Phyllobacterium zundukense: one gene and its partner. The protein of the gene in region 1 interacts with the protein of each later gene in a pairwise test. Links are inferred from orthologs where the notes say so. Each region holds a gene or a part of one and is shown in the gene's direction. Other genes may lie near its edges.

Region 1 (15,495 bases):
TCGATCCCGTGTATTTCGGCGTCCTTTTCATCATCAACAACTCGATCGGCCTCATCACGCCGCCGGTCGGCACCGTGCTCAATGTCATCTGCGGAATATCGAAACTTTCGATGGAAGAGCTGATGAAGGGCGTCATGCCATTTCTCATCGCTGAACTCATCGTGCTGCTCCTGCTTGTCCTGTTTCCGCAACTGGTAATGGTGCCGGTGAGCTGGCTGGGACATTGAAGAGCAGGTGGGACGTGACGAAAAGAATTCAACCGGCCGTGGGGAGAGACACCGGCCAACATTGGGAGGAAAAAATGCTCAATAAATTGATGAACGTCCTTGTAGGAGTGGCACTGCCGCTCGCACTGTTGGCGACTGGCCCGGCCATGGCCGAGGTTCGTGAGCATCAGCTCAAATTTGCATCGGCCAACAACAAGGGCCACCCGCAGGTCATGGGCATGGAGAAGTTCGCCGATCTCGTGAAGGAAAAGAGCAGCGGCAAGATTACCGTAAAGCTTTTCCCGGGAGGCGTGCTGGGCGGAGACGTTCAGACAGTTTCCGCCCTTCAGGGCGGGGTGATCGAAATGACAGTACTGAACGCCGGGATATTGGCCGGCAACGTCAAGCAGTTCGGCGCGGTCGATCTGCCCTTCCTGTTCAACAGCGGTGAAGAGGCAGACAAGGTCATGGACGGTCCGTTCGGCACGAGCCTCATCAAATTGCTGCCGGATACGGGCCTTGTCGGGCTTGCCTATTGGGAACTCGGTTTTCGAAATCTGACCAACAACCGGCATCCGGTAGCAAAGCTGGAAGATATCAAGGGTTTGAAAATCCGTACTATCCAGTCGCCAATCCCCATCGAGCTCTTCAACAGTCTCGGCGCGAATGCGGTGCCCATGCCATATACCGAACTCTATACCGCGCTCGAAACAGGAACGGTGGACGGCCAGGAAAATCCTGCGGCGAATATCGTGAACGCGAAATTCTATGAAGTCCAAAAGTACATGACGATTACGCGCCACCAGTACAATCCGCAGATCGTGCTGATCAGCAAGAAGTTCTGGGACGGGCTGAATGATGAAGAAAAGGCCGTACTGCAATCGGCCGCAGACGAAGCGCGCGATTATCAGCGAAAGGTTTCGCGTCAGCAGGACGCGGCATCGATCGACGAGATCAGGAAGACCGGGATGGAAGTCACTGAACTCAGCCCGGAGGAAACACAGAAACTTCGTGATGCGGTCAAGCCGATGATCGACAAGTTCAGTGCGGACATTGGCGCAGAAACCGTGACGGAACTCTTCAAGCAACTGAACGCAGCACGCGGCCAGTAGGGCTACAAGTCAGCCCGCGCTCCGCAGCGGGCTGACTTACTCGATAGTCCAAGGTCGCGCCGAGCTCGAATGAGCGGAATGGAAATGATGAGCGAGACATTGTTGAAGCCGATAAAGGCAGGGCTCATTGGGGCAGGCATCCAGGCTTCGCTCACGCCCGCCATGCACATGAAAGAAGGCAGGGCTCAGGGGCTCTCCTACGAATATGACCTGATTGACCTCAATCAGCTCGGTGCATCGATCGACGATCTTCCTCGGCTGCTTTCTGAAGCTGAGGAACGCGGCTTTTCAGGTCTCAATATCACCCATCCCTGCAAGCAGGCGGTCATGCCTCACCTCGATGAACTTTCCGCCGATGCCAGATCGATCGGTGCCGTAAATACAGTGGTTCTCAAGGATGGACGGCGCTACGGCCACAATACCGATTGGTGGGGCTTTGCGCAGAGCTTCCGTCGAGGCCTTCCCGGGGTCGACACGTCGTTTGTGGTTCAGCTCGGCGCGGGAGGTGCTGGGGTCGCAACCGGATATGCAGCTTTGTCGCTGGGCGCGGCGAAGCTTGCCGTATTTGATCGCGAACGACAGCGCGCCATTGCGTTGAGCAGGTCAATGCAGGAGATCTTTCCCGACGCGCAGATCACCGCTGGAGGTGACCTTATGGAAGCGATGCAGCGAGCGTCCGGATTGATCCATGCCACACCTACTGGAATGTCTGGATATCCTGGCTTGCCATTACCGGCGGATTTGCTCGATCGACGCCATTGGGTAGCCGAAATTGTCTACTTTCCCCTCGAGACGGAATTGCTGAGGCAGGCGCGCCAGCGCGGCTGTCCAACACTCGATGGCGGGGGTATGGCAGTGTTCCAGGCTGTCGGAGCCTTTCAGCTTTTTACCGGCCTGCAGCCTGATGCGAACCGGATGCTCGACCATTTCAAGACCATGACCGTGTAGAACGCTTTCCTTCATAGACGTAAGGACCCGGCAATGAAGACGTCAATTGCAACAGTTTCAATCAGTGGCGATCTCCCTGAAAAGCTGGATGCGATCGCAAAGGCAGGTTTCAGCGGCGTTGAGATTTTCGAGAACGACTTTCTGGCTTTCGATGCAAATCCGCGTGATGTCGGCAGGATGGTCAGGGATCACGGGCTGGCGATCACTCTGTTTCAGCCCTTTCGCGATTTCGAAGGAATGCCCGAACCACATCGATCCCGTGCATTCGATCGGGCGGAACGCAAGTTCGATGTGATGCAGGAATTGGGAACGGACCTCGTGCTCGTCTGTTCGAACGTATCGCCAATTGCGTTGGGTGGATTGGATCGTGCTGCGGATGACTTTCGCGAGCTTGGCGAACGCGCAAAAAAACGCGGACTACGCGTTGGATACGAAGCGCTCGCCTGGGGACGGCACATCAATGATCATCGAGATGCGTGGGAAATCGTTCGCCGTGCTGACCACACCAATGTCGGGCTGATCCTGGACAGTTTTCATACGCTGGCGCGAAAGATCGATGTCAATTCGATCCGCTCTATCCCTAAGGAGAAGATATTAATTGTTCAGCTTGCTGATGCCCCGCTGATCGATATGGATCTTCTGTACTGGAGCCGCCACTACCGCAACATGCCCGGGGAGGGAGATCTTCCGGTCGTGGACTTCATGCGAGCGGTCGCTGCAACCGGCTATGATGGATTTCTGTCCCTGGAAATCTTCAATGATCAGTTTCGCGGGGGCTCGCCCCGTTCGATAGCGCTGGATGGCCATCGATCGCTCATCTATCTCGGCGACCAGATACAACGGCTTGAACCCGACGTGGCGATGACGCTGCCAAGGATGCCGGACCGCATTCAGGTCGATGGTGTGGCATTTGTTGAATTTTCTGCCAGCGAGGAGGAGGCCGAACAACTCGGCGGGCTTTTGCGCGCACTGGGTTTCCACGTCGCTGGCCAGCACAAAACGAAGCTGGTGACACTTTACCGGCAAGGTGGCATCAATCTTGTCATCAACACCGAGCATGAAGGATTTGCTCACTCCTCGTATCTTGTCCATGGCACATCGGCCTACGCGATCGGTCTTGAGGTAGATGATGCTAAAGCGACAGCGGAGCGTGCACGCGCTCTTATAGCAGAGCCTTTCGAGCAAACCGTCGGACCGGGCGAGCTGACGATTCCGGCGATCCGCGGGGTCGGTGGGGGCATTATCTATTTTATCGATCAGAAGTCTGATCTCAAAAATATATGGGAGATCGAGTTCAACATCATTGCCGGCGCAGAGCCGTGGGATGGTGTAGGCCTCCGGCGCGTTGACCATGTCGCCCAGACCATGAAGTACGACGAGATGCTGACTTGGGTCCTATTCTACACCTCGATCTTCAAGGCGCATAAAACGCCGATGGTCGACATCGTCGACCCCGCAGGCATCGTGCGCAGTCAGGTGATTGAAAACGATGACGGCCGGTTCCGCCTGACACTTAACGGTGCGGAAAATCGCACTACCCTTGCGGGACATTTCATCACCGAAAATTTCGGATCCGGCGTCCAGCATCTGGCGTTTGAGACCAATGACATCTTTGCGACAGCGTCTGCGCTCCATGAGAATGGCTTTACGCCACTCCAGATCTCTTCCAACTACTACGATGATCTGGAAGCCCGGTTTGGGCTCGATATAGAACTTTCCGACAGGCTGAGGTCGGCAAACATCCTTTATGACCGTGATGAAAACGGTGAATATTTTCAGCTGTACAGCCCGAATTACGGCGAGGGTTTCTTTTTTGAAGTCGTTCAACGCAACGGCTATCGAGGTTACGGTGCCTCCAACTCAATCTTCAGAATCGCTGCACAAAAGCGCCATTTAAGGCCGAAGGGCATGCCGCGGGTTTGACCAAAATCCAGCAAGCGCCAGCCGCTTATATGGCCCCACAAGAGGCGCATGTCGCAACGCCGCCCATTTTCCAGTGTTAGCTGCTAGAAGTGATTCAACCGATCGTACCAGGACGAGAGCGGCAATATGACAGATGAACGGGTGGACCCCAGACCTCCAGGTGCGACCTCAACACACCTGAAAAATGTGGTTGAGCGGGCCGAAAGCATGGGGAGCATTACCATTGAGGAGATGATGACCGTGATGGGAAGCTCAAGCATCGCGTTCTCGATCCTTATTCTCTCTTTGCCAGCGCTGACACCGCTGCCCGGGCCGTTCGGGATGGTCTTCGGCAGCTGTCTCGCTCTTATCTCTTTACAGATAGCCGCCGGGGCTGAGCATCTGCAGCTTCCGCGCTTCATCCGCAAACGCAGGCTCTCCGCCGCAACGGTCACCCTAACGGTGCGCTATACCGCTCCAATGATTGCACAGGTAGAGAGAGTGCTGCGCCCTGACAGGCTGAGCGCGCTGACCGGACGCAAAGCTCAGATGCTGCTCGGCATTCCCATTTTTTTTCTGGCCATCGCCATCGCGCTGCCGATTCCATTTGGCAATATCCTGCCTGTCCTCGCGCTGGTCATCATTGCGGCGGCATTGCTCGAACGGGATGGGCTGGCGACGCTCATCGGCGTAGGCGTTGCCGTTCTCGCACTGGGTACCACGGCAGGACTGATCTATGGCGTCGTTTCGGCAACGGACCTGCTCGTTGGTTGACGGTTGCTTGTTGTTTGGTACGAATTCTGGCGGCGCCGTGCGATCGCCGGGCAATGGTGGCAGGACTGAATACAGTTCGATGCGGGGTAATGCAGACAATCCCCCGAGTTGCTTGCTCATGGCTGCACCTGAAATCATCGTGTTGATGTTGAATGGCTATGCTGCACTGCACATATAGGGGTGATGATATCTGTCCTGTTGATCCAACGCATCTCCATGCCGATCCGCCTTTATCTGAAACCTTTAAGCTCCGGGGAGTGGCATGACCGCTAACAGTGCACTCCTTCTGGTCAATCCGAACTCGCGGCGGGGCAAGGAAAGCCTTCCTGTTGTCCGCCAACATTTATCACGAGCGGGTATCGTATATCTCGAACTTCCCCCAGAAAACAAGGAATCGCCTTCGACTGCGATAGTCCGCCTAGCAGATCAGGTGAACAGCGTTATCGTTGGTGGCGGCGACGGTAGTTTGAACTCCGCTGCAAAAGGGCTGCTCGACACGGGGCTACCGCTCGGTGTCCTGCCGTTGGGAACAGCGAACGATTTTGCGCGAACCATGGGTTTACCATTGGACCTAGCGACCGCCATCGACGTCATTGCCAAGGGCAAGACTGCACCGATTGATCTTGGCGAAGCCAACGGTCACCCGTTTTTTAATGTCGCCAGCATCGGCTTCAGCGCCGATCTGGCAATGTCGCTTACCGAGAAAGCGAAGAAGCGCTGGGGCAAGCTGGGATACGGGCTGGTGGCTGCCAGGCTCCTCGCAAGCTCACGGCTTTTTACCGCCACACTGGATCATGACGGAAGAACCGAGGAGCTGCGAACCTTGCAGTTAGCAGTTGGTAACGGTCGTTTTTATGGTGGCGGCATGACTGTTCAGGCCGATGCCACCGCCACCGATGGAATGCTCGACTTCTATAGCCTGGAAGTTGATCATTGGTGGAAGCTCCTGAGACTCCTTCCGAGCTTGCGAAAGGGGACGCATGGTGATTGGGACGACGTTCGAGCGTTTTCCACCAAGGACCTTACAATCCATACAAGCAAACCCCGTGCCGTGAACCTGGATGGCGAATTGAAGACCGAGACGCCGGTAAGGTTTAAAATCCGTGAGAACGCGGTGCCAGTCTTCGTTCCCTGATCTCGGGAGATCGGAAGAATCCTGAACCCCGATACCGTGGAGCGTCATGGCATTGATACCATAGCCTGACCGTTTGATCTGTAAATGAGCGGCTCAACGAACAAGCTAGATCGTCTGGCTGTGCTCTCCGCCTGGACGTGATATCCCGCTCAGCGCCTCGCCGGCCTGGCCATCGCCTGTCAGTGCGATATCAGCCAACGACAGGATGCCAACCAAGCGCTTGTCGCGGTTGATGACGGGCAGACGGCGGACCTGAATACCGGCCATGTTTTCGCTAACCTCGTCAATCTCTTGGTCATCATAACAATATTGAACATTAGAGGTCATGACCTCTGAGACCTTGGCATCGGGGCCTTTGCCTTCGGCAATACCGCGAATGGCAATATCCCGATCGGTAATCATGCCAACGAGGCGATCATTTTCACCAACTGGCAATGCTCCAATATCAAGACCTGCCATGATCTTGGCCACAAACTGGATTGCTTCATCTGGATTAGCTACGCGGACATCCCGCGTCATTGCTTCACTCACTTTCATTTCTGCCTCCTATGCTTGGAACTTTATACGGATGGGCGACCGGTTTCTCCTTTTTCGGATCGGGTCACCTCGACTTTTTCTGCCGACAACCAAAAGGCACGCAAATCTGCTGGTCAGGCGGCCTGGACGTTGTCGACCTGATCACGCGATAAATGGTTCGATAGCACCATGAAAACCGCCCGGATTGCACCTTCGGGTCGACCGGTCGCGTATCGACCAGCCACTGCGCGATATCCGTTACAAAGCTCTCAAGCTTATCCTCGGTTGGTTGCTTCGCCGGGGTGAACTGGTCGTAGTAGGTGCCGCGCACCAATAATGGCAGCTCGGCGCTCAGATGGGCAGAGAGTTCGACGGGAAGCCGATCTCTCAACTTGTGCAGCACTCCCGATAGAACCCTCCAGGCGAGTTTTCGGTCCGGACCGATGACGTTCGTGATCTCGTCAAGCCAGATATTTGTCGTTTGAAGCGTCTTGTCAAAAACGTCCAGTCCCGTCGCGCTCATGGCGAACCTCCTGTCTGTTTTTATCGCGGGATATTCACGTAACCGCGAAAACAAGGATTTGTTCCGCGTTGATTGCCCTCGAACGCGAGGAACGAGAAAATGCGCCCGGCAGTGCAATCAGAGGCGCACCGGGCTCGCGCACTGCCCATCGCCCATTCGAACATGCTGTCCGTGCCGCCCGGAGCGATAAAAGGTGCCTCTGTAGCAGAAAACGCGTCAGCCCGACGTCCTGGCGCGCCATCAGATTGACAGATTTATGACAGTTTTATGAACATCAGACGAATCCGAGAACGAACCAATGATGAGCCGAGAGAATCAAGTGTTTGTCACTGCGCTTTGCGCAATCACGTTTCTGCTGTTCGTCATAGGCTTGTCCACACCGGCTCTACTGGTCGAAGACGGGCTGGTGGAAGATTTAAGTGCCACGGGTTTTGCCATTGCCGCGCTACTCGCGCTGAATACAGCTCTTCTCAAGAATGTCTCCTTGACCTTCACGCAGAGGGGCCTCTTGATCGGGACAAGCGTGCTGTCTTTGGTGCTCTTCCTCAGCGAGATTAGTTTTGGTGCTCGCATCTTCCATGTCCAGATGCCGAAGATGAGAGGTGGTGGAGAGTTCGACGGCGGGCACGACATAGCCATTCTTGTCTTTCGTGTGATCAGAGATGCGGGATTCGCGGGCATCGTCATTGCCCTCATTGGTGCGGCAATTCTTCTGGCCGTTGCTGTCGCGCTTCTGTTCCGGTTTCGGCAGGAGGTGGGGGCGATGGTGCGGTATATCATTTCGCGAACGTTCGAGTTCCGCCTCCTATTGGCGCTCTGCTTGCTCGCGAGCGCAGTGGTCCTCGATCTCATACCGTCGTACAAAGCAGCGACCCTGGAAGAAGTTCTGGAATTTGCCGCAAGCGGCGTTTTGATTTTGGCCGTTGTCGGACTTTTTTGGCGTAAACGCCCAAGCGGTGTTGGGCGGGCCGTCAAAACCAAGAATACGATTCGTCCGCACTGGCCCCGGCAGCTTTAGCCGGCGGTCTGCCGCTACAGTCACATGAGGTCGAAGATTTTTCGCTAAACAATGACGGCCGAACCGGAATGATCTATGGCCCGACCGTCTGAAGTCAGAGGCGGGGTTATAAGTCCGAGAAACGCCGCTCCCGCTCAAATGGCGCGTCTTTCATATGTGGCTTGGCCGCTCCTCTCCCGGAGATCACGCGGCCAAGCCACGGCTGACACCAAGGATCAGCCATTCCACCACCAGAACACACTCTGACGGCAACTTACTTCGACATGTAAACGACCTTGCGGTCCTTCATTGTCACGATAACCGGTTGCTTATCCACATAGATGTAACCGTAGTCCGGATTATCGGGGATCGGCACCAGCTTGACGTCCTCCGGCACAGCGGTGCCAATTGCAACATCACCTTCTACGACGACAGGATCGGTCGGATGCGCGATAACATATTCGCGGGCCGGCTGCGGAACATCAACGACAACTGCATCCTGAGCGTAGACGCTACCAGACATCGCAAGCATCACGGCTGTGGCAAGCAAAATCCGTCTCATCGTTACTCTCCTTTGTGAAATCGTTCCCTTCCGTTGCCACAACTTGCGGCCTTGAGGTTTGTTCCGCCGGCTGCCCTTTGTCAAAAGATTTCAGACCTTTGCCATGTCTCCATCAGACTTTCGTCCGATGCTCAATCGGCCCAAGTCCTCGGCTTCATCAGACTGAAGCCCAAATTCGGAACAGCGCCACCTGCGATGACGTTTGCCTTTCAGCTTTGCCGTCCACGTAGGACGAGCCAAGGCGGCGGACAGCAAAGCCGGACAAAGACGATGTTGTCTCTTCTCCCGGTATGCCCGGGAGGCTCCGCCTTGGCTCTGATTGTTGAAAGGAATTGGTTATGAACAAGAAATTGATCGTAGCTGGGGCATTGGTGCTTGGTTTTGCAACCGCTGCCTCTGCGCAGGAAGGCACAGTCAACGGCGCCGCGGGTGGTGCTGTGACGGGGGCGATTGTTGGTGGCCCCGTCGGCGCTGCGGTCGGCGGCGTTGCCGGTGCAGTCGTTGGTACCGTGCTCGCTCCACCGCCGCGCAGAGTGGTTTCATATGTGGAACAACAGCCGATCCCGGAGAGTGAGGTGGTTGTTAAACAGAAAGTGGTTGTCGGCAAGCCATTGCCCAACAGGGTCAAGATAATGCGTATCCCGCAAGATCCGAAATACGCCTACGCAGTGGTCAACCATCAACGTGTGATCGTCGATCCTTCGAACAGGACCGTGGTTCGCGTCGTTGACTAACAGAGAAAGTGGAAGAGCGCTCGGGGGGCGTTCTTCCACACAAATTAAACGAGAGGAGATAATCCCATGAAGAATATCATTCTGAAAAGTGCCCTCGTCCTCGCGCTTGGCGTTGCGCCCGGAGCAGGACTTGCACAAACCGAAATGCTGAAGAAGAAACCAGCCCAGCAGACTGAAGGCCAAACGCAGATGCCGGCGGAAACGGGGACTCAGGAACCGGGTGCAACAACCAAGTCCCAGACCGAGGGCCAGGCTGGCACTCAGATGAAGAAGAGCCAGCAAACGGAGGGACAGGCACAAGCTCCCGCCGGTCAGGACACGAAGAGTGAGCAGACTCAGGACAAGGCACAGGCCCCTGCAGATCAAGGAACGGAACAACAGGGCGCTGCCAGCAAGGAACAGACACAGGAGCAAACTGGCACGACCACTACAGAAGGCACAGCCAAGACCAAGCCAGCGCCGGACGATGATACGGCCAAGACGTCAAGCCAGCCGTCCAACGAAACGACAGGCAGCGTCAATGTGACGGCCGAGCAGAAGACGGAAATCAAGCAGGTCATAACCGAAACGAAAGCTGAGCCGGTTCGCGACGTCAACTTCGAAGTGAACATCGGCGTGGCGGTGCCGCGAACGATCGAGCTGCAACCGTTGCCGCCACGCATCGTCAAGCTTGTGCCCAGATATGAAGGCTATCGCTATTTCTTGCTGGCGGACGGCAGGATCGTCATCGTCGATCCAGACTCGCTGGAGATCGTCGTCATTATCGCGTGATAGCATCAAACGAAGTTAAATCGGGGACGGCTGCCGTCGTGAGCCGTCCCTTTTTTGCGCGTTGCTCTGGCGAACGTCGCCAAGGCGGTCATTGGCAAGGCGCTGATGACGGATCCAGAAATCCTGCAGATGGACGAACCGAGCCGGGGCATCGATATCGGCGCCAAGGCGATTTTCAACGAGCTGAGGCCACGGAAGAAGCCGTGGTCGCCGCATCGATTCGGCGGAATTGGCGTGTCAATTCACAGTCGAAGGTTAGAACTGCCCTCGCTCAGCGCCACTCAGCATATGATCCGCCAGGCTGTAGCAGTGGCTCGCCTGATAGGCGTTCCGGCCCCGGTTCATGTGCGTCAGGTTGAATGCCCGGATGGCCCGCAGCGCACGGGGCGCCGCGAGGAATTTGTCGATCGAGGAGCAGCCGCGAACCTTGATGGCGAAAATATCCTCGCCGCGGGGGAAGAAATAGCCGACGTCTTCCGGCGTCATGACACAGCGCTCGAGAAACGCTTGGTCCACCCGGCCCTGATCGAGTGAATGGTCGGTGGTGAAGTCGGAAAGGTGCACCAGGAATAGCGCGCGGATGCCCCCGCCGTCGGCATAGAGCGAGAAGAGCTCCATCCAGCTCGCATTGACGCGCACGAGCGCCTTGCCCGGAGTCGACGGCAGACAGGAAACCGACCAGTAATATCGCTCGGTCTGGCGCGGGATCGGGATGCAGTCGCGGCCGTAGCGCCGGAGAATCTCCAGGACCTCGTGCGCCTGCGGCCGGGTTAGCAGCTTCTCAAACCGCGCAACGTATCTGAGACGCAGTTCCAGGGACTCCGGGCGCTCGTCGGCGTCGCGCAGGATGGTCTTGCCGTGCATCCAGTCGCGCTGCTGCTGGAGATCCAGGAATCGGCGCAGACCGGTGGTTTTTGGGCGGCGATTAGCGCTCACTTCGGATACCATGTCTGTTGATTCCACCGAGAACTGCCCCGGCATTTCCGCCGGGAATTGACCCGCCTTCATGTATGTTCTGGTCTGGCGTGGTGGTCAAGGAAGTTGTGTTTCAGGTTTCGAGGATGTGGCAGTGATGGGTTGCCCATGCGTCAGCTGCCAAAAAACCGACAAGGCTTCTTGCTGGGCATTCGTCATACCCTTCGTGTTCCGGACACCATAGTCGCTGCACCACTCAGACAGGAGCAGGTTCGCAATACTCGATCAGCAGTTCGGTGAGGACCCGTATCTTCCTTGCTGGATGCTGACCTGGCGGGCGGATGACATATGCACCTGCCGGGGGTGGTGGATAACGCTTCATGACAGGCAAGAGCGCGCCGGAGGCTATATACTCATGGGTGAGGCAATCGGGCAGGTAAGCGATTCCGAGTCCTGCTGCCGCGGCGGCGACCAGAGCAGCGCCGTTGTCAGCTTTGAACCGCCCCTGCGGACGAACCGTGATGATCTTGTCGCCATCCATGAGTTGCCAGGCTTCAGTGCCCTGCATGAGGGCCTCATGAGTGACGAGCTCCTCCGGAGTTTCGGGCGACCCATGCGCCTCGATGTAGTCCGGGCTCGCGACGAACTTCCCATAGATCGGTCCGACGCGTCTTGCGATCAGGTTGGAGTCCTGAAGATAGCCTACCCGTATCGCACAATCGTAACCCTCTGTGATGAGATCGACGAAGCGATCACTGTAGCAGGTGTGGATTTGCAGCCGGGGATGGCGTCGCGCCATTTCCGCAAGAATTGGAGCGAAGTGGCTCTGCCCGAAAGAAAGCGGCACAGCAACTCGCAAGCGTCCGCGAAGGTCACCGGCGGGCAGGATCGTTTCCTTGGCCACGTCGATCTCGGCGCAGACTCGTGCTGCATAGTCTCGGAACGTGGCCCCGGCTTCTGTGAGAGCAGCGCCGCGGGTCGTTCGTGCAAGCAGCTGGACGCCAAGTTCCGATTCAAGCCGGAAAAGCCGACGACTGACGATCGACTTGGAGACCCCGAGCCGGAGCGCGGCGGCCGAAACGCCCCCGGCATCAGCAACTTCTACGAATGTCCGTAGCTCTTCAATGTCCATCTGCGTTCCCCTTTTCGCGACACAGCTTGCCACAAATCGACACTACCGCATCGCGCCTGGGAACGGCAATGTTCCTTTTAGGCAACGTCGCCGCTGGCGCATGTCTTCCCGCAAACCAACCTTACTAACAACGACAGTATAGTAAGTAATAATGACCTTTCGTAACGGCCTTGATTCTCTTCTACGTCCCGAAGACTCCGTACTTGTTCTGATCGACCATCAACCTTACCAGCTCGCGAACCTGAACAGCCACGATCCGCACATGGTGGTCAACAACACGACCGCGCTGGCGAAGCTGGCAAAAGCCTTCAATGTTCCGACCATTCTCACCAGCGTGATCGCGGCGCGCGGTGGACTTCTCTTTAAGCAGATCACCGAGGTATTTCCGGACCAGGAAGTCATCGATCGCACTTGGGTGAACACCTGGCAGGACGAGAATGTGGTGAGCGTCGTCAAGGCGACTGGCCGCAAGCAGCTGATCATCGCCGGCCTGTGGACCGAGGTCTGCGTCGCAATGCCTGTCATCCAGGCCGCCGGCGAAGGCTGGGACGTGACCGTGATCACCGACGCGTCGGGCGGGATTTCGAAGGAGTCTCACGAAGTTGCCATCCAGCGAATGATCGCGGCCGGCGCGAACGTGATGACCGTGATGGCGCTCGCTGGCGAATGGCAACGTGATTGGGCGCGCACCGAGCATGTCGAGGAGCTGACCGAGATTCTCATCCAGCACTTCGGCGGCAGCGGCATCGCGTATCTGTGGGAGCAGCAGCTGCTCAACACGCCGGTGCCGGGCACCGCGGGCTGATTTGAGCGGGGATGTAGAGGATCTCGAGCGACCGTCGGGAAAACCGCCTGCTTATCGGATCCTCGTCATCCCCTCTCGACAAGGTATGCTTTTTGAAAAACGCTGAAATTTGCCAATGTTAGGCTGCCGTCCTCCACGGCGCGACGGGATGGCGGCGCTGCTGGCACAGGTGTATGATGGTGGTTTAATACTTCGAGATCAGGGAGGACAGCATGACTTCTTGGGAGATCAAGGGACGCGAACTCGTCAACTGCACGTGCGAGTATGGCTGCAACTGTCAATTCAATGCGCTGCCTGACAAGGGCCATTGCCATGCCGTTGCGGGGATCCAGATTGATGAAGGTCATCATGGCGAGACCGTTCTCGACGGCCTCCGGCTGGCGGCGATCTTCAAATGGCCTGGCGCCATCCACGAAGGCAACGGCGAAGCCATCGCTTTCGTTGACGAGAGCGCAACCGACGAGCAGCGCCAGGCGTTGCTACGCATCATGACCGGCCAGGACACCGACCCGTTCGCGACGATGTTCGCCGTCTATGCCTCAACCGTGACAAAAATGAATGAGCCGGTTTTCACGAAGATCGACCTCGAACTCGATATCGATGGCCGCAGGGGCCGCATCTTCGTCAAAGACTATATCGAAACGGTAGGCGAACCGATCCGCAACAAGGTAACCGGCGCGGACTCGCGTGCTCAGATCGTGTTGCCGAACGGCTTCGAATATGCAGTCGCCGAGATTGGCAGCGCTTCGAGCAGCACTACCGGGCCGGTACAGGTGAACATGAAGGACAGCTACGGCCAGTTCGCGCGGTTGCATCTCAATAATCACGGGGTCGTGCGAGCCTGACGCGCCGCATGGACAGGGCGCCGCCACTCGAACGTTTGCTCAGACGCGACCGGCTCATCACGATCGCGGGTCTGATTGCGCTGTGCCTGCTGGCCTGGCTGTATATAGTCGCGGGTGCAGGGCTCGGCATGAGTGCGTGGGAGATGTCGAAGCTCGCATTATTTCCACACCAGCAAACAGCCGACATGCCCGGCATGGATATGAGTGGCATGGATATGAGCGGGATGGCCATGGAGGCGGAACCGCGAATCTGGGGGCTGCCAATCTGGACGCTGATGATCGCCATGTGGTGGATCATGATGATCGCGATGATGTCTCCGAGCGCCGCGCCGACTGTCCTGCTTTACGCGCGCGTGCACCGCCATGCGCTCACGCAGGGTCAGATCCAGGACAAGCTGGCGCCCACTGGCGTATTTGTGGCGGGCTACCTCCTGGTCTGGCTGGGATTCTCCGTTGTGGCAGCCACCCTGCATTGGCTGCTCGAACGCGAGGCATTCGTCTCAACGACGATGAGTTCGCAGAGCCGCTGGCTTTCGGGCATCGTGCTCATCGCCGCAGGCCTGTATCAGTTCTCGCCGCTCAAGAACGCCTGCCTGTCGCATTGCCGGGCACCGACGGGATTTCTTTCCAGCCACTGGCGCCCTCATGCACTTGGAGCGTTGCGTTTGGGCGCACTGCACGGCGCCTTTTGTGTCGGCTGCTGCTGGATGCTGATGGCATTGTTGTTCGTGGGTGGCGTGATGAATCTGGTGTGGGTTGCTGCGCTTGCCATTCTGGTCCTGGTTGAAAAGGTGTTTCCTGCCGGTCAGTGGGTTGGTCGCGCGGCCGGCATCGCCCTGATCGCCTGGGGCAGCGCAACGCTTTTCATCTGACGACCACTGGCGCTCTGGAGCTCGCTGAATGGTCGTGCGCAGCGTCGATCCCACGTGTTCGAGGATGCCAGCAACCAGTTTTCAACTCGGCTCCAGCGAAAAGGAGTCCCTGCAATGGGCGATTTGACAGACAACGCCAATGTCATCATTCGGCCGCCGATCGCCTGGGCGCTCGCAGTGCTCGCCGGGCTCGCCCTGCAATGGATCGTGTCCTTGCCGTTCATGCCAGCCCCGGTGCCTGCGACGTGGATCGGAGGGGTGGTGTTCGTTCTCGCGCTGGCGCTTGTCGTCTGGGCGCTCGATACGATCACCAGGGCCGGCTCGAACGTGCCCACCAACATGCCGACCACCACAATCGTCCAGACCGGACCCTACGCCTTCACGCGCAATCCCATCTACCTCGGCATGTTTCTTGGGCTCGTCGGTCTCGCCATTACCTTTGACAGCCTTTGGATGCTCGGAACGCTCGTGCTCTTCGCTCTCGTAATTCGCTACGGAGTGGTGGCTCGGGAAGAAGTCTATCTCGAGCGCAAGTTCGGCGACGGTTATCGCCAATACCGCGCGCGTGTGCGGCGCTGGCTGTAGCGCCCCGGTTTCGACGCGCGACAGAAACGCCGTTCAATCTGGTTCAAAGCGCGACCATAGAGCCGCGTGCGTCAATATTCTAACGGCGCTGCATCAGTTTAGAAGTGTCTCGCTATGGGCATGACACTCCCAACCATTTGACCCGCGAATCCAGACGGAAC
Region 2 (15,444 bases), 3.1 Mb from region 1 along the record:
TGAAGCTCACCGTCATGGTAAAACTGTCGTTCGCGTCGAGTTGATATTCGCCGATCCGATTGCCATCCGCCTTGTCGAAAGCTTTGAGACGGCAAAAAACCTCGTCGATTTCCGTGTCCGTGGCGTGGACGACAAAATCGAGAATGTGGACGCCCACATCACCGAGGGTACCGTTGGATCCATGCTGTTTCGACAGACGCCACAGCCATTGGCTTTCTGTGCGCCAATCGCCCCAGACTTTTGATACGAGCCAGCTTTGCAGGTAGGACGCCTCGACATGTCTGACCTTGCCGATCTGGCCGCTCGTCACCAGCCGTCGGGCGGTTTGTAACTGTGCAACGTTGCGATAGGTAAGATTGACCATGCCGACCAGATTGGCCTTTTCGGCAGTTTCGGCCATCTCCACGGCATCGTGATAGTTCGTTGCAAGAGGCTTCTCGCAAAAGACATGCTTGCCGGCAGCAAGACATTTCATTGTCGTGGGATGATGCGCGCTATCGGGGGTTACGTTGGCGACGGCATCGAATTCGCCCCAGGCAAGCGCGTCCTCAAGTGAAGTGAACGCCCGTTCGAACGAATATTTGTCACGAAACGCTTCCGCCCGACCCTTGTCGACGTCAACCGCACCGGCAAACAAGACGCCCTCGATATCGATAAAATTTCTGGCATGGGCGCTCGCCATGTGGCCAGTCCCCAGGATTAGTAGACGCATCAACGAAAGCCTTCCTCGCCGGGCTCGTGCAAACTTCCGCCGCGTGCCGTGATGGGCTCCAAAGCTTTCTCGACCGGTACATTCGGCGCTGCAGTAATATCCGGAAAACGCAGCGGATTATAGGCCCAGTTCACCGCATTGCGCAGTACGAGCCCGACAGTTTCGTCATGATAAGTCGGATAGGTCTCATGTCCTGGACGGAAGTAGAAAACATTGCCTGCGCCCTTGCGATAGGTAAGCCCAGAACGAAAGACTTCGCCGCCCTGGAACCACGACACGAATACAGTTTCCAATGGTTCCGGCACAGAGAATGGTTCGCCGTACATTTCCTCGTTTTCCAGCTCGAAAAATGCTGGCAATCCCCTGGCGATTGGATGACCGGGGTTAACAACCCAGAGACGTTCCCGCTCTCCCGCCTCGCGCCAGTTCAAAGCGCAGGGTGAACCCATCAATTTCTTGAAAATCTTCGAAAAATGCCCCGAATGCAGAACTATCAGTCCCATCCCTTCCCAGACCCGCTGGGCTACACGCTCGACTACCTCGTCGGCAACGTCGCCATGAGCGCGGTGTCCCCACCAGACAAGGACGTCGGTCTCTTCCAGTACCTTGTCCGTCAGGCCATGCTCCGGCTCCTGCAAGGTCGTGGTTTTGATGCTGAGGTTGGTATCACCCTTCAAAAGCTTGGCGATCTGATTGTGCATGCCTTCCGGATAAATCTCGGCAACTGTTTTATTGATCTGTTCATGGACGTTCTCGCCCCAGATAAGCGTACGAATTGCCATTGGTCTTTCCTCGTCATTGATGCGGAGATTTCGTCAATTTGCCGCCGGGCGGCCGGATTGGTCAAAACGGTGGATGTTGTTGTTAACGGGCGCAACGCAAAGCAGTTCCCCCGGCTGTTGGTGTGCCGAGCCGTCCTGCCGTACCACCAAGGGTTCCTTGGCGCCGATATCGATATAGAGGAAGCTCTCGGATCCTAGATTTTCCGCCAAAAGAAGCTTGCCTTTCCAGAGACCGTCCTTGTCCTTGATTTCCAGATGCTCCGGCCGCACCCCCAAAATGTCGGTCTTGTAGGCATCCGCGAATTCCTCCGTGAGGAAATTCATCTTGGGTGAGCCTATGAAACCGGCAACAAAGATCGATTGCGGCTTTTCATAAAGCTCCAATGGCGTGCCAACTTGCTCGACATTGCCATCCCGCAGAACACAAATCCGGTCTGCCAGCGTCATCGCTTCCACCTGATCGTGCGTTACATAGATCATCGTCGTATCATGCATCTTGGCGTGGAGCTTGGCTATTTCAAGACGGGTCGCGACACGTAGCGCGGCATCGAGGTTGGACAGCGGTTCATCGAAGAGAAAGACCTTCGGATCGCGAACAATTGCCCGGCCGATGGCAACCCGCTGGCGCTGGCCGCCGGAAAGCTGCTTGGGGAGCCGGTCGAGATAGTCCGCAATCTGCAGCATTTCCGCTGCCTTGTGCACCCGCCGTTTGACATCGTCCGCGCTGCCCTTGGCCAGCTTCAGGCCGAACGCCATGTTGTCATAGACGGTCATATGCGGATACAGCGCATAGGATTGAAACACCATGGCGATGCCGCGCTGGGAAGGCGTTAGGCTGTTGACGATCGTCTCATCGAAAGCGAGCGTCCCTGCGGTGATCTCCTCAAGCCCGGCGATAAGCCGCAGCAGCGTCGATTTTCCGCAACCCGACGGGCCTACAAAAACCATGAACTCGCCGGGCTCGATTTCGAGGTCCACACCCTTGATGACATCATATGTACCAAAGGATTTTCGGAGATCTTGCATTCGAATAGTGGTCATTTGAAGCACTCCTTAGCCTTTGACACCGCCAGCCGTGAGGCCGGAAATAATCTTGCGTTGAAAGATGAGGACGAGGACGACCAACGGCACCGTGACGATCACCGAGGCTGCCATGACGATCCCCCACGGTACCTCGTGCGCACTTGAGCCGGTAAAGAGGGCGATGGTGACCGGCACCGTGCGGGTTTCCGTCGAGGATGTGAAGGTCAACGCAAAAAGGAACTCGTTCCAGGCCGCTATGAAGGCAAGCAACCCCGTCGTTACCAGTGCAGGCCACATTAGAGGCAGAAACACCCTTGTTATGATCACCCAGGGCGTAGCGCCGTCGATGATCGCGGCCTCTTCGATCTCGACCGGCAGGTCACGCATGAACGTCGTCAGTACCCATACGGTGAATGGCAGCGTGAAGATCATGTAGGAAAAGATCAGCCCGCCGAGTGTGTTATAGAGACCCAGAAGCCGGATGATTTCGAACAGACCTGCGAGAACGGCTATCTGCGGGAACATGGAAACTGACAGAATCGTCAAGAGTAACAATGAGCGCCCGCGAAATCGAACCCTGGACAAAGCAAAAGCCGCCGTCACCGCCATCAGCAGGGAGAGGGTCACGACGCATGCCGATACAATGATGGAATTCAACAGGTTGCGGGCAAAACTTCCCGAAGCGATAACGTTCACATAATTCGCTACGGAGAATGAAGTCGGCCAATATTCGATCGTGAAAATCGCACTACCGGTTCTAAAACTTGTGATGATCGCGTAGTAAAACGGGAAAACTGCGCAAACAACGATCACAGCGACAAGCGCATAGAACGCTGTGTTCTTGATGATGGACATCGGCATCAGCGCTCTCCTCCGTCCAGCTTCACACGGCCGATCCAGATCGCCAGAATAGTCATGAGCGCTATAACCAGAAATAACAGCGTCGACTGGGCCGAGCCGTAGGCGAATTTATCGAAGTCGATCAGATTTTCGCGCGCCAGAACCGACATGGTCTTGGTCTGGGCACTGTTTGGCGTCAGCACATAGATCAGGTCGAAGATCCGCATGGCGTCGAGCAGCCGGAAAATGATCGCCACCATGAGCGCTGGCTTCACCAGCGGCAACGTGATCCGAAAGAATTGTTTGACGGGATGAGCACCATCAATACGCGCCGCTTCATAAATATCGCCGGGGATCATCTGCAGGCCCGCAAGGATCAAAAGCGCCATGAACGGTGTCGTTTTCCACACATCGACGATCAGCACGGCGATCATTGCGGTATCGGAACTTGCGGTCCAGGCAATCGGATGGTCGATCAGCCCCACGCGCATAAAGAGGTCGTTGAGGATGCCGAACTGATCATTCAGCATCCATCCCCACATGCGCGCCGACACGATGGTCGGGATCGCCCAAGGGATCAGTATTGCCGCACGCACAAGGCCCCTGCCCTTGAATTCGGCATTAAGGACGAGCGCTATGATCATTCCAAAAATGGCCTCGAGTGACACCGAGATAACGCTGAAGCGAACCGTGTTCCACACAGCGTTCCACCAGGCCGGATCGACCAGCAGTCCGGAATAAATCGTCCGCCCGCTTTTGAGCTGTATCCACGAAAGATAATTCTTGAAACCCACCCACTTGGCCGCATCGATGTTGGTCAGCGAGGCATCAGTAAAGGAAAAATAAATCGTACGGATCAGCGGCCAGCCTGCAACAACCGCCAAAGCCAAAATCATGGGAAGAAGAAACAATCGCGCGGAGCGCGAGCGCTGACGCAAGAGTTCCGAACGCACAGTGGGAGACGCTGTCATCAAATTTCCGCCCGTGATGATTGCATTCAGGGTCGATCAGCCTATCTGTGCGAATGACGTAAATCCTTCGCACCATGCCGTTGACTGGCAGGCTACCAGCTACCTCCCTGAAGTTCCGTCAGCTTGGCTTCCAGAAGCTCAAGATTATCGGCAGCAGTTCCGTTACCGGACAACGTATCGTGAACCGCGCTCCAGAACAGGGACGACACTTCATTGTATTTGACCTTCGTGGGTGCGGATGGACGAGGCACGGACGTCTCGAATACCGGCTTCCAGTTCGTGATTACCGGTTGAGCCGCGGCGATATCCTTATCGTCATAGAGAGCCTTCAGCGTAGGCAAATTGGCGATTTCGATCGCCCGTTCCTTCTGTTGTTCAGGCGCAGCAAGGAATCTGACCAGTTTGATCGCTTCCTCGGGTGATTTTGTATATTTCGAGATCGCGAGATTCCAGCCGCCCAATGTCGCTGCGGAACTTTGCCCCTCTTTCGAGCTCGGGAGGGTCGTCACGTCGAATTTGCCTTTGATCGCGCTGTCGGGGCCATTACCCAGCGCGTAGGCATAAGGCCAGTTGCGCATGAAGACGGCATTCCCCGTCTGCCAGACGCCGCGGCTCTCCTCTTCCGTATAGGCCAGGACGCCTTTTGGCGCGATCGTATCGATCCACCCCTTTGCCCGGTCTACTGCAGTAACCGCTTCGGGATTGTTGATCGAGATCGTGCCGTCGGACTCTATGATCTGGCCGCCTCCCGAAGATTTGATCCATTCGAGCGCGTTGCAAGTCAGGCCCTCATAGGCGTTACCCTGGAAAACATAGCCATACATGGCCTTGTTGCCAGCCTTGCGCTCGCCCTCCTGGATTTCCTTGGCAGTCGCAGCCATCTCATCCCAGGTTTTGGGAACCGGCTTCTTGTATTTCTCCAGCAGATCCTTGCGGTAGTAGAAGGCGGGCGCATCTGTATACATCGGCATGGCAACGAGTTTGCCATCAACCGTCTGGCTTTGGATCATTGATGGAAAGTGTTGATCGACGACATCCTTCATGGCCTCTGTCAGATCAAGAAACTGGTCGGCCAATTGCGGCGCCCAGATCACATCCGTGCGGTAGACATCGATGTCCGTATTCCCTGCAGCAAGCCACAGCCTGTACTGGCCAAACTGATCGGAGCTGTTTGCGGGCATCGCGACAATTTTGACTTTATTACCCGTTTCCTTTTCGAAACGGTCGAGCTGCTTGCGCAGGAACTCGCGCCCGTTGCCGGTATCACCCGAGGCGATCGACAGGTCGGCGGCGAACGCGCCCGAGCAGATAAGCGTGGTAGCCAAAAGGCTGACAAAAATTGATTTCGCTCTCATGATTTCCTCCCGTAAATCCAAGTGGAACAACGCGTACTGGTGGTGCGCCGTTCCAATTTATGAAAACTCCTCCTCGAACACTTTGAAGCATTGATGCAAAATATCAATCCAAAGCGCTTTGGACAAAGGGTGACAAAGGCAGGTCTTACTGTCAAGTTGGAATATGAGATGTCCGCAAAAATCCAGAGAATGAAGCCTGTCTATTTCTACCTGTATCCATCTTGGGTTGAAATTACTTTCAAAGCGCTTCGAAATTGCGCTATGATAAGGTATGTGCATGCCCCTCTGATTAAATGAAATTTGCACGCTTGGATCGTCTGATATGAAACTCAAGGAACTGGCCGAACAACTTGGGCTCTCGCAAACGACGGTCAGCCGCGCGCTCAATGGCTATCCGGAGGTCAACGAGGCGACACGGGAGCGGGTCAACAAGGCGGCTCTCAAGTTTGGTTATAGCGCCAACGCCAATGCGCGCCGCCTGGCGATGGGGCGTGTCGGCGCGATTGGAATTGTCGTGCCGATCCACAGCAGCGAACGTTTCGGCCCGCATACCAGCGAGTTCTTGTCAGGCCTGGCGGAGCGCCTCTCGCGTGACGAAATCGATTTTCTGATCACCCCTCTGATCAACAATGACGAGATTTCCGCCTATAGACGTCTGATCTCCAGCAAGCGCGTCGACGCGATGATTGTCTCACATCCTTCCCTTGTCGATGAGCGCGTTGCTGTGCTTACGGAAGCCCAATTTCCGTTTGTGCTTCATGGGCGGACAAACATAGACGCGCCGCACGCCTGGCTGGATATCGACAATAAGGGTGCCTTCTATCAGGCAACGTCACATCTTCTCGATCTTGGCCACAAGCATATTGCCATGATCGATGGCCTTAAGGGATTCACCTTCTCGGAGCATCGCGAGGAGGGTTATCGTGATGCGCTAACGGAACGCGGTATTTCGATCGACCCGCATTTTATCGTGCACGACTGTTTTTCCGACGAGATCGGTTTTCGCGAAACCCAGCGTTTCCTGTCCTTGCAGCCTCATCCAACCGCCATTCTCGCAGGATCGATGATGACCGCATTGGGCGTCTCCCGGGCGATCCGCGCCAAGGGCTACCAGCTTGGCAAGGAAGTTTCGATCATCGCCCATGATGACGTCTTTCCCTATCTCAATGCCAGCAACATGGTTCCGGCGATGACGACGACACGTTCTTCGATAAGAGCGGCAGGTACGCGGATTGCAGAAATGCTTGTCCGCTTGCTCGATGGCGAGCCACCAGAAACCATCCACGAAGTTTGGCCGGTTGAACTGATTCTGCGCCAATCGAGTGGCCCGCCGGTTATTCCGGCTAAGTAACAGCTGACCCGCGTTTCTCGGCTTCCATACACCACATATTAATCCTTGTGGAACACAACTGGAACAGATAGTGTTTGTTCTGGTTTTGTTTTTTCCGATTCCACGCAAAGGATCGCCGATGCTCACGCGTAAACAACATGAACTTCTGCTCTTCATCCACGAGCGTTTGAAGGAGACAGGCATCCCGCCTTCGTTCGACGAGATGAAGGATGCATTGGATCTGGCCTCGAAATCCGGCATACACCGGTTGATCACTGCCCTGGAAGAGCGCGGCTTCATTCGCCGGCTTGCAAACCGTGCAAGAGCGCTGGAAGTTTTGCGCCTGCCGGACTCCATCGCTCCCGGCCTCAACGCTCAACGGAAATTCTCGCCGAGTGTCATCGAGGGAAGCCTTGGCAGAAATGTCGCCCCCGCCCGGCCACAAGCGCGTTCCTCCGACGATATAAGCGCGTCGACGGTCGTCAGCATCCCGGTCATGGGCCGCATTGCCGCTGGTGTGCCGATTTCCGCTATCCAGAACCAGACCCATATGATCGGCCTGCCCCCGGACATGATAGGGAGCGGCGAACATTACGCGCTTGAAGTCAAAGGCGATCTCGATGATCGAGGCCGGGATTTTCGATGGGGATACTGTCGTGATCAAGCGCGGTGATACTGCCAATCCGGGCGAGATCGTTGTCGCACTGGTCGATGACGAAGAGGCAACGCTCAAGCGCTTCCGCCGTAAAGGAGCGTCGATTGCCCTCGAAGCGGCAAATCCAGCCTATGAGACGCGGATTTTCGGCCCGGATCGCGTTCAGGTTCAGGGTAAGCTTGTCGGTCTTATAAGACGATACTAACAATCGCCGGGCTTTTCGCAGCCCGACGTCTGATTCCGGGCGGCATTGACACGTTTACGGGATTTGTAATCCTCGATGTTGCGCGCGGCACGCGAATACATTCGATAAGCGTTCCATGGACGGACCGGTGGTCCTACGGCATAATTGATGATGACGGACTGAAGGCGACGGGCGCGAGAAGAGTTTGCCTCGGCGAGGAATGCTTGCGAACCATTTTCGCGGTCTGTGGAAGGTAGCCGAACAGGTTCGTGTGAATTCAGGCTAATCTCTGCGGTACCGTGCAACGCGAGATCGCGCTTGGTTAGTACGAGTATGTTCTTATCCTCGCATATCGCGGTTCCGGTCGAATACGCCAGGATAACAATATCTCCCTCGCCGCACGCAGCTTGCCTCCGTCCAGCCTCGTCCGTATAGGCGATTATCAACCCTCCCGGCTCGCGTGCAGTGCAAACTTTTTCAACACACTCAAACTGCATTTCTTTAGAAGGTGCGCCGGCCTTCGACGGTTTTACCACCTCGTTTATGCCATAGCCCTGCTGCCAATTGTTTAGAGTGAACGCGCTGCCGGATGCTCGATTGACCGCCAGATTGCTGTCATCTGTACGCAGTGCGACCAGTTTTCCGTCCTCTGAAACAATGATCTGCGGCTCCTGCGCTCGCATCATCATAAACGCCGCGCCTAACAATAAGGGTATGCCGCACAGCCGCAGACGCGTCGATAGGCACAGCAACATCACAAGGCCAATGCTCATCAGGATCAAAGTACCTTGCGGCATAAGGCCTAAATTGCCGCTGGGAGAGCGCGACGCGACCATTTTTGCAAGCGCAATGACGACCTCGATGCCCCGTCCCATGACTGTAAACGGTAGCCAATCCAGATCGAATGGCATGGCCAGCAAACCGAGCACGGCAAATGGCATGACAAACACTGAAATGACCGGCAGCGCGAGAGCGTTACCGATAAGGCCGAATGGCGCCGTATTGTTGAAATGATAAGCCGCAAAGATTGAGCTCGCGGTCCCGGCTACCACTGATGTCATGGCAATAGTGCCTATGTGGTTCACGGCCTTGATCGGCAACGCTAAAACCAAATGATTGGACGCACCTTTCTGGAAGGCAAGTCTTCCCTGACGCCGGGACCACCAGCTATAAAATGCAATCAAGGCGGCAGTTGCCGAATACGACATCTGAAAGCTTGGACCAAGGATTTCGTGCGGTGATATCGCCGTGGTGATCAACGCCGCAATAGCGAGATTGCGCATCGATATAGCCGCCCGGTCAACAGTCACAGCCAGGAGTATCACAGCGAGCATGACGAAGCTGCGCTGGGCCGCGACGTCTGAGCCCGACAGCAGCAAATAGAATGCGGAGCCCACCAAGGCGATCACCGCCGAGAGTTTCTTCACGGGAAACCGCGCCGAAAAACCGGGGAAAAATGCCATGATCGCGCGTAGCGAGCCGATGATCGTTGCCGCTACCAGTGCCATGTGGAAGCCGGAGATCGACAGGATATGTGAAAGTCCGCTCAAGCGGAAAGCGCTGTTGGTGGCGTCGCTGATACCATCGCGCTGGCCGGTGATCAGCGAGGCAGCGATGTCACCCGGTTCGCCTCTGATATTGCGTAGAATGCGCTGGGTGAGTTGCTGCCTGATATTTGCAATCGCCAGCAAGATTGTAGCAACTGGTCCTGTGTCCGAAGCCACAGGCAGTGTTTCGAGCTTTCCCAGCACAAATCCACTCGCGCCGACACCCCTGTAGTAGTTATAGAAGGCGAAATCATAATTACCCGGCCGCATCGGGCCTGACTGCGGTCGCAGGTGGACGAGGCCTTTGAGACCATCGCCGACCTTCAGGTTGCGGGGCACTGATCTCGCCGAAACAACCACGCGGTTGGACCGCATTTTAGTGCCGGTCGTACTGTGGACATCACATCCACTGTAAGACGCCACCCGCCCTTGGCATCTCGCGACATCGCTTTTACACGGCCCGACATCCGCACCGTGACTTCCGAGCCGAGCATTCGGGTTCCGGCCCGGATCGTTTCGACTTTGCCAAATAGCATGCCGGCCACAAGTGCGATCGCGAATAGAAGAACAAGCCGCATCACGGGTCGCGCCTGCGCCAAGGCATGACAACCGACGAGAAAAGTCATGCCCGAAAGGATGGCACTGAGCCTCGGTTCGACAGCCGCATTAAAATAGAAAATCGCACCGACACCCGCAAAGACAGGTAAGAACAGAAACAGCGTACCGCGATCGACCTCGCAGTTGAATGCTTTGGGAATCGTGAGAGGCAGGGCCTGAAGTTGAGCTCGTGCAGAATTGCCAAGTCCACGTAACTTGGCGGGCCAGCTTTCTTTTTCAACGACTAGATCACTGGTCCGCGTTTGAGTCGCGATTTCATAGTCACCGCCGCTGTCGGGACGGAGAAAAAACTGCTGTTCCCTGGTCTTTGTTCTGGTAGCAGGACCTTCCATTTGCTTTCCGGTTCTGCAAGTGCCCTTGCACAGCAGCGGTGCTATGCTACATGAACGCCAGATCAATTCGATTGGACGTTCGGCTAATACGCCGGGCATCTGCTGGAGAACTTATGTCATCTTCTGTTGTCACCCGTTTCGCACCCTCTCCGACCGGTTATCTGCATATCGGCGGGGCCCGCACTGCCCTGTTCAACTGGCTTTATGCCAAGCATACGGGCGGCAAGATGTTACTGCGCATCGAGGACACCGATCGGGAACGCTCTTCGGAAGCAGCCGTAACTGCCATTCTCGACGGTCTAAAGTGGCTGGGTCTTGATTGGGATGGCGATGCTGTGTCGCAATATGAGCGCGCACCGCGCCATCGCGAAGTTGCAGAGGAGCTCGTCAGCAGGGGTAGGGCCTATTATTGCTATGCTTCACAGGTCGAGCTTGAGGAAATGCGCGAGAAAGCCCGTGCGGAAGGCCGTCCGCCGCGTTATGACGGCCGCTGGCGGGATCGCGATCCCAAGGAAGCGCTTGAAGGCATTAAGCCGGTCATCCGCATCAAGGCGCCTCAGGCGGGTGAAACACTCGTTCGCGACCAGGTTCAGGGCGACGTCAGGTTCCCCAACAAGGACCTCGACGATTTCATCATTTTGCGCTCTGACGGCAATCCGACCTACATGCACGCTGTCGTAGTAGACGACCATGACATGGGCGTCACCCATATCATCCGTGGCGACGATCATTTGACCAATGCGGCGCGGCAGACGGTGATCTACGATGCGATGGGTTGGGAAGTGCCGGTCATGGGTCACACTCCGCTCATTCATGGTGCCGATGGCGCAAAATTGTCGAAGCGGCATGGAGCGCTTGGAGTGGAAGCCTATCGCGCCATGGGCTACCTGCCGGCAGCGCTACGCAACTATCTTGTTCGTCTCGGCTGGAGCCATGGTGACGACGAGATCATGTCCGATGAACAGATGATCCAATGGTTTGAAATCTCGGATATCAACCGGGGCGCATCGCGCTTCGATTTCCAGAAGCTCGAGGCAATCAATGGCCACTACATGCGCATCTCCGACGATGCAGACCTGGTCAAGGCCATGATCGATATATTGCCGGAAATCGAGGGTGGCGCCGAGATGCTGTCGCGATTGGATGACAACACGAAAAAGCAATTGCTCGCCGCGATGCCGGGTCTGAAGGAGCGTGCGAAGACATTGGTCGAGCTCGCAGATAGCGCAAAATATCTTTTCGCAAAGCGGCCGCTTGCGCTTGATGAAAAAGCGTACGGCTTGCTTAACGAGGAGGGCCGGAGCATTCTTTTCGGCGTACTTCCGGACCTTGCCGCGGTTGATGAATGGAGCGCTGAACCGCTGGATGCTGCAGTGCGGGCGTATGCGGAAAAAACCGGTCTGAAGCTGGGTAAAATCGCACAACCTTTGCGAGCCGCTTTGACGGGAAGAGCAACGTCTCCGGGTGTTTTCGATGTATTGGCAGTCTTGGGAAGAGAAGAGTCCCTTGGCCGCATAGAGGATCAGGCAAAAGGGCAATAGCACGTAAATTTGAGCTCATTTTTGCATTGCAACATCGTGCCTTTCGAGTACGGTGTCGTGCCTGACAAGATAAGATTGTGGCCTCATTCGAGGTAGATGCTTTTGCGCTGGATCAGCGCAAGTCGAAGCAAGAAAGGAACGGCAATGTCTGAAAACAGCGTCAACATCGACCTGAATGGTCACGAATTCTCCTTACCTATTAAAAAGGGGACCATTGGACCGGATGTCGTGGACATTGGGACATTATATAAGAACACCGGCGCCTTCACGTATGATCCGGGGTTCACATCCACCGCTGCTTGCGAGTCGCAGATCACCTATATCGATGGCGACGAAGGCATCTTGCTGCATCGCGGTTACCCGATCGAACAGCTGGCCGAACACGGCGATTTTCTTGAAGCCTGCTATCTGTTGCTCTACGGCGAATTGCCGACAAAGAGCCAGAAGGCGGACTTTGACTTCCGCGTAACCCGGCACACTATGGTGCACGAGCAGATGTCGCGCTTCTTCAGTGGTTTCCGCCGCGATGCGCATCCAATGGCCGTCATGGTCGGCTGCGTCGGCGCCCTGTCCGCGTTCTATCACGACTCGACGGACATTTCCGATCCGCATCAGCGCATGGTCGCTTCGATCCGTATGATCGCGAAAATCCCGACCCTTGCCGCGATGGCTTATAAATATCATATCGGTCAGCCTTTCGTTTACCCGAAGAACAATCTCGATTTCGCGACGAACTTCCTTCACATGTGCTTCGCTGTTCCCTGTGAGGACTACGTGCCAAATCCGGTTCTTGCACGCGCAATGGATCGCATTTTCATCCTGCACGCCGATCACGAGCAGAATGCATCGACGTCCACAGTTCGTCTGGCGGGTTCGTCGGGCGCTAACCCATTCGCTTGTATTGCAGCGGGCATTGCCTGCCTCTGGGGTCCGGCTCATGGCGGTGCCAATGAAGCAGCGCTGCAGATGCTCGGTGAAATCGGCACCATGGATCGCATTCCCGAGTTCATCAATCGCGCCAAGGACAAGAACGATCCGTTCCGCCTGATGGGCTTTGGTCATCGCGTCTACAAGAACTACGATCCGCGCGCGAAAATCATGCAGCAGACAACGCGCGAAGTGCTCGCCGAACTCGGCATCAAGGATGACCCGCTACTTGACGTTGCCATGGAACTTGAGCGTATTGCGCTAACCGATGAATATTTCATCGAAAAGAAGCTTTATCCAAACGTCGACTTTTATTCCGGTATCACATTGAAGGCGCTTGGCTTCCCCACCACCATGTTTACGGTGCTGTTCGCTGTTGCGCGCACCGTCGGCTGGATTGCCCAGTGGAAAGAAATGATCGAAGACCCGCATCAGAAGATTGGCCGCCCGCGCCAGCTTTATACAGGTGCAACGCCACGCGATTATGTAAGTGTCGAAGATCGCAAATAGTCACCATCATATGGTCAAAAAAGGCGCCCATCCGGCGCCTTTTTATTGGTCATTTGTGTGTAGCAAATTCCAGCACTTTTTCTGCGGCAATTTCCCCGGCGGGACGCTCAGTCTGCATCAGCTTCGCAACCTTGTCGAAACTTTCAAGCTGTGCGGCGCGCCGGTGACCTGGAACCAGCAATTGCTCGATTTGACGGGCAATAGGGCCGGGTCGGACAAAAATATTGAAATATTCCGGAACAACCGGCTCGTCTGCGATGATATTTGGAAGCGCCGCACTCCATACCTTGATCCTTGGCGCAATAAATGTCCGCGCCAGCCAGTCCGGCTTGTAGGAAAGGACTGTGGGAATACGCGCCAGCGCCAGTTCCAGCGAAACGGTTCCGGAGGCGGCAAGCGCCGCGTCGGCCTCGGCAAAGGCCTTCAATCTCTCCGCTTCACCAACAACAATGCGAGGCTGTACTTTCCAGCTTGCAGTCAATTGCCAGACAAGCGGCTCGACCTTCGGCAGGGTTGGCAGAACGACGTTGATGCGATTGCCACGGTTTGCCAAAAGATCGATGGTCTCGCCAAATGGTTCCGCAAGACTGATGATTTCGGAGCGCCGAGAACCCGGCAGCACAACAAGATTCTTCTCTGCCCGATCACCGAGACTAGCGTCGCGCGCACGATTTTGTTTTGCGGCTTCGAGCAACGGCGCATGTGATACCAATCTATGTCCGACATAGGTCGCAGGCGGGCCATTCAGATCCTTCAGGGCCTGTACCTCAAACGGCAGGATCGCCAACACATGGTCGATATAAGCGCGCATTGCCTTGGCACGTTCCGGCCGCCAGGCCCACACTGAAGGACTGATGTAATTGATGATAGGGATTGAAGGGTCAGCCGCCCTCACCTTGCGCGCGACGCGATGGGTAAAATCAGGGCTGTCGATGATCACCAGACAATCTGGCTTCGCTGCGACGATTGCCGTCGAAAGCTGCGAGATCCGGCGCAGAAGCTGCGGCAGCTTTTGAACAATCGCACTAAGGCCGACAAGCGCGATTTCATGCTGATCGAACAAGCTGTCGAGCCCGAGTGCGGCAAGATGTTCCCCGCCGACACCGGTGAGCGTCACCTCGCCTGCATATTGCCGGCGCAGCGCTTGAACCAGATCGGCGCCCAGCAAATCCCCGGACTCTTCCCCCGTGACAACGGCAAGGCGCAAGGGTCTTGTCGGGTCGGTCATGAGGAGGATTCCTGCTCAAAGGTCTCGATGAATAGTCCGGCTTTGTCGGCAGCGGCAACAGTTTCGCCATAGCCGAGGATCAGTGTGCGTCGCGCCTCGATGGCGATGCCCTTGAGTCCCGCCTTGACAGCATTCTCCACGGTACTGACACCGATAGCCGGCAGGTCAGCGCGCACTTCCTGTTGCGGCTTGGCGCATTTGACCAGAACGCCACCCTTGCGATTGATACGCTTGGCATGTCGCAGCTCCGCCACGCGTTGCAGCATGGCATCGGTGCCTTCGACACCTTCCAGCGCTATGACTCGCCGGCCGATGGCGATTGCGGCTTGGCCGATATCAAGCGAGCCGATCATAATTGCAGCCTGCCGCGCCGCATTCATATTGGCGACACTCTCCTGGTCGGCACGCTTGCGCGTCAACGTGCCGGGAGCTGGCGCAAGGATGTCGGGAACGATTTCGTGGGCGCCGAGAACGCGAAAACCATAGGATTCGATCGTCGCGATGACAGCGCGCAACAGGCCGTCATCGCCCAGCCGGAACGCCCGCAGGAAACGATAGAGCGCAACGAGATTGCCGTTTCCCGGTCGGAGCGCGGCGCGGAACTCCGGTCTGTGACGAATTCCGCCGGCAAGGACAACATTGGATATGCCTTCGGCCCTCAGGATCTTCACAAGGCCGCCGAGCTCGACAATGGAAATCTCGGCGTGCTCACCCGCGTAGAGCTCAGGTTCTGCCTCGCCTTTGATCGCAACAATCAAAGGATTGCCGCCAAGCTTCCGCAGACTTGTCGCCACCGCGACTGGAAGCTGGCCATTGCCGGCGACAATCGCGGTCCGTCCCGCTATCGGCGGGTGCAAAGCTGTCGATGGCGGTGTTTTAGCTGTTGTCG

Evidence for each region.
Region 2: the proteins of N8E88_RS12680 (region 1) and gltA interact in binary tests that used the Escherichia coli proteins (3 or more experiments, as listed by UniProt). The link is inferred for Phyllobacterium zundukense from one-to-one orthologs.

What each region holds. Positions count from the first base shown.
Region 1 is NZ_CP104973.1:41,857-57,351, reverse strand. What follows is about bases 4,246-7,140. They hold N8E88_RS12680 (lipid kinase), read left to right. Parts: upstream 4,246-5,204; coding sequence 5,205-6,077; downstream 6,078-7,140. Other genes in these bases: N8E88_RS12675 (CBS domain-containing protein), read right to left, coding at 6,183-6,614; N8E88_RS12685 (exopolysaccharide biosynthesis protein), read left to right, coding at 4,316-4,942. In the rest of the region: N8E88_RS12705 (TRAP transporter large permease), read left to right, coding at 1-227; N8E88_RS12700 (TRAP transporter substrate-binding protein), read left to right, coding at 302-1,318; N8E88_RS12695 (shikimate dehydrogenase), read left to right, coding at 1,406-2,266; N8E88_RS12690 (bifunctional sugar phosphate isomerase/epimerase/4-hydroxyphenylpyruvate dioxygenase family protein), read left to right, coding at 2,300-4,189; N8E88_RS12665 (hypothetical protein), read left to right, coding at 7,436-8,134; N8E88_RS12660 (DUF1236 domain-containing protein), read right to left, coding at 8,388-8,675; N8E88_RS12655 (DUF1236 domain-containing protein), read left to right, coding at 9,014-9,409; N8E88_RS12650 (DUF1236 domain-containing protein), read left to right, coding at 9,476-10,180; N8E88_RS12645 (hypothetical protein), read right to left, coding at 10,436-11,128; N8E88_RS12640 (LysR family transcriptional regulator), read right to left, coding at 11,352-12,227; N8E88_RS12635 (hydrolase), read left to right, coding at 12,379-13,032; N8E88_RS12630 (DUF1326 domain-containing protein), read left to right, coding at 13,245-13,877; N8E88_RS12625 (DUF2182 domain-containing protein), read left to right, coding at 13,886-14,749; N8E88_RS12620 (methyltransferase family protein), read left to right, coding at 14,864-15,334; N8E88_RS12615 (nuclear transport factor 2 family protein), read right to left, coding at 15,428-15,495. UniProt on the Escherichia coli protein: In vitro phosphorylates phosphatidylglycerol but not diacylglycerol; the in vivo substrate is unknown.
Region 2 is NZ_CP104973.1:3,100,587-3,116,030, forward strand. Bases 11,337-14,180 are described here. They hold gltA (citrate synthase), read left to right. Parts: upstream 11,337-12,034; coding sequence 12,035-13,327; downstream 13,328-14,180. Other genes in these bases: gltX (glutamate--tRNA ligase), read left to right, coding at 11,337-11,890; lpxB (lipid-A-disaccharide synthase), read right to left, coding at 13,377-14,180. Outside these bases: N8E88_RS27540 (Gfo/Idh/MocA family protein), read right to left, coding at 1-712; N8E88_RS27545 (ThuA domain-containing protein), read right to left, coding at 712-1,494; N8E88_RS27550 (ABC transporter ATP-binding protein), read right to left, coding at 1,528-2,535; N8E88_RS27555 (carbohydrate ABC transporter permease), read right to left, coding at 2,548-3,378; N8E88_RS27560 (carbohydrate ABC transporter permease), read right to left, coding at 3,378-4,328; N8E88_RS27565 (ABC transporter substrate-binding protein), read right to left, coding at 4,421-5,683; N8E88_RS27570 (substrate-binding domain-containing protein), read left to right, coding at 6,006-7,034; N8E88_RS27580 (ComEC/Rec2 family competence protein), read right to left, coding at 7,870-9,738; N8E88_RS27585 (hypothetical protein), read right to left, coding at 9,723-10,349; more of gltX, read left to right, coding at 10,463-11,336; more of lpxB, read right to left, coding at 14,181-14,555; N8E88_RS27605 (LpxI family protein), read right to left, coding at 14,552-15,444; lpxA (acyl-ACP--UDP-N-acetylglucosamine O-acyltransferase), read right to left, coding at 15,432-15,444.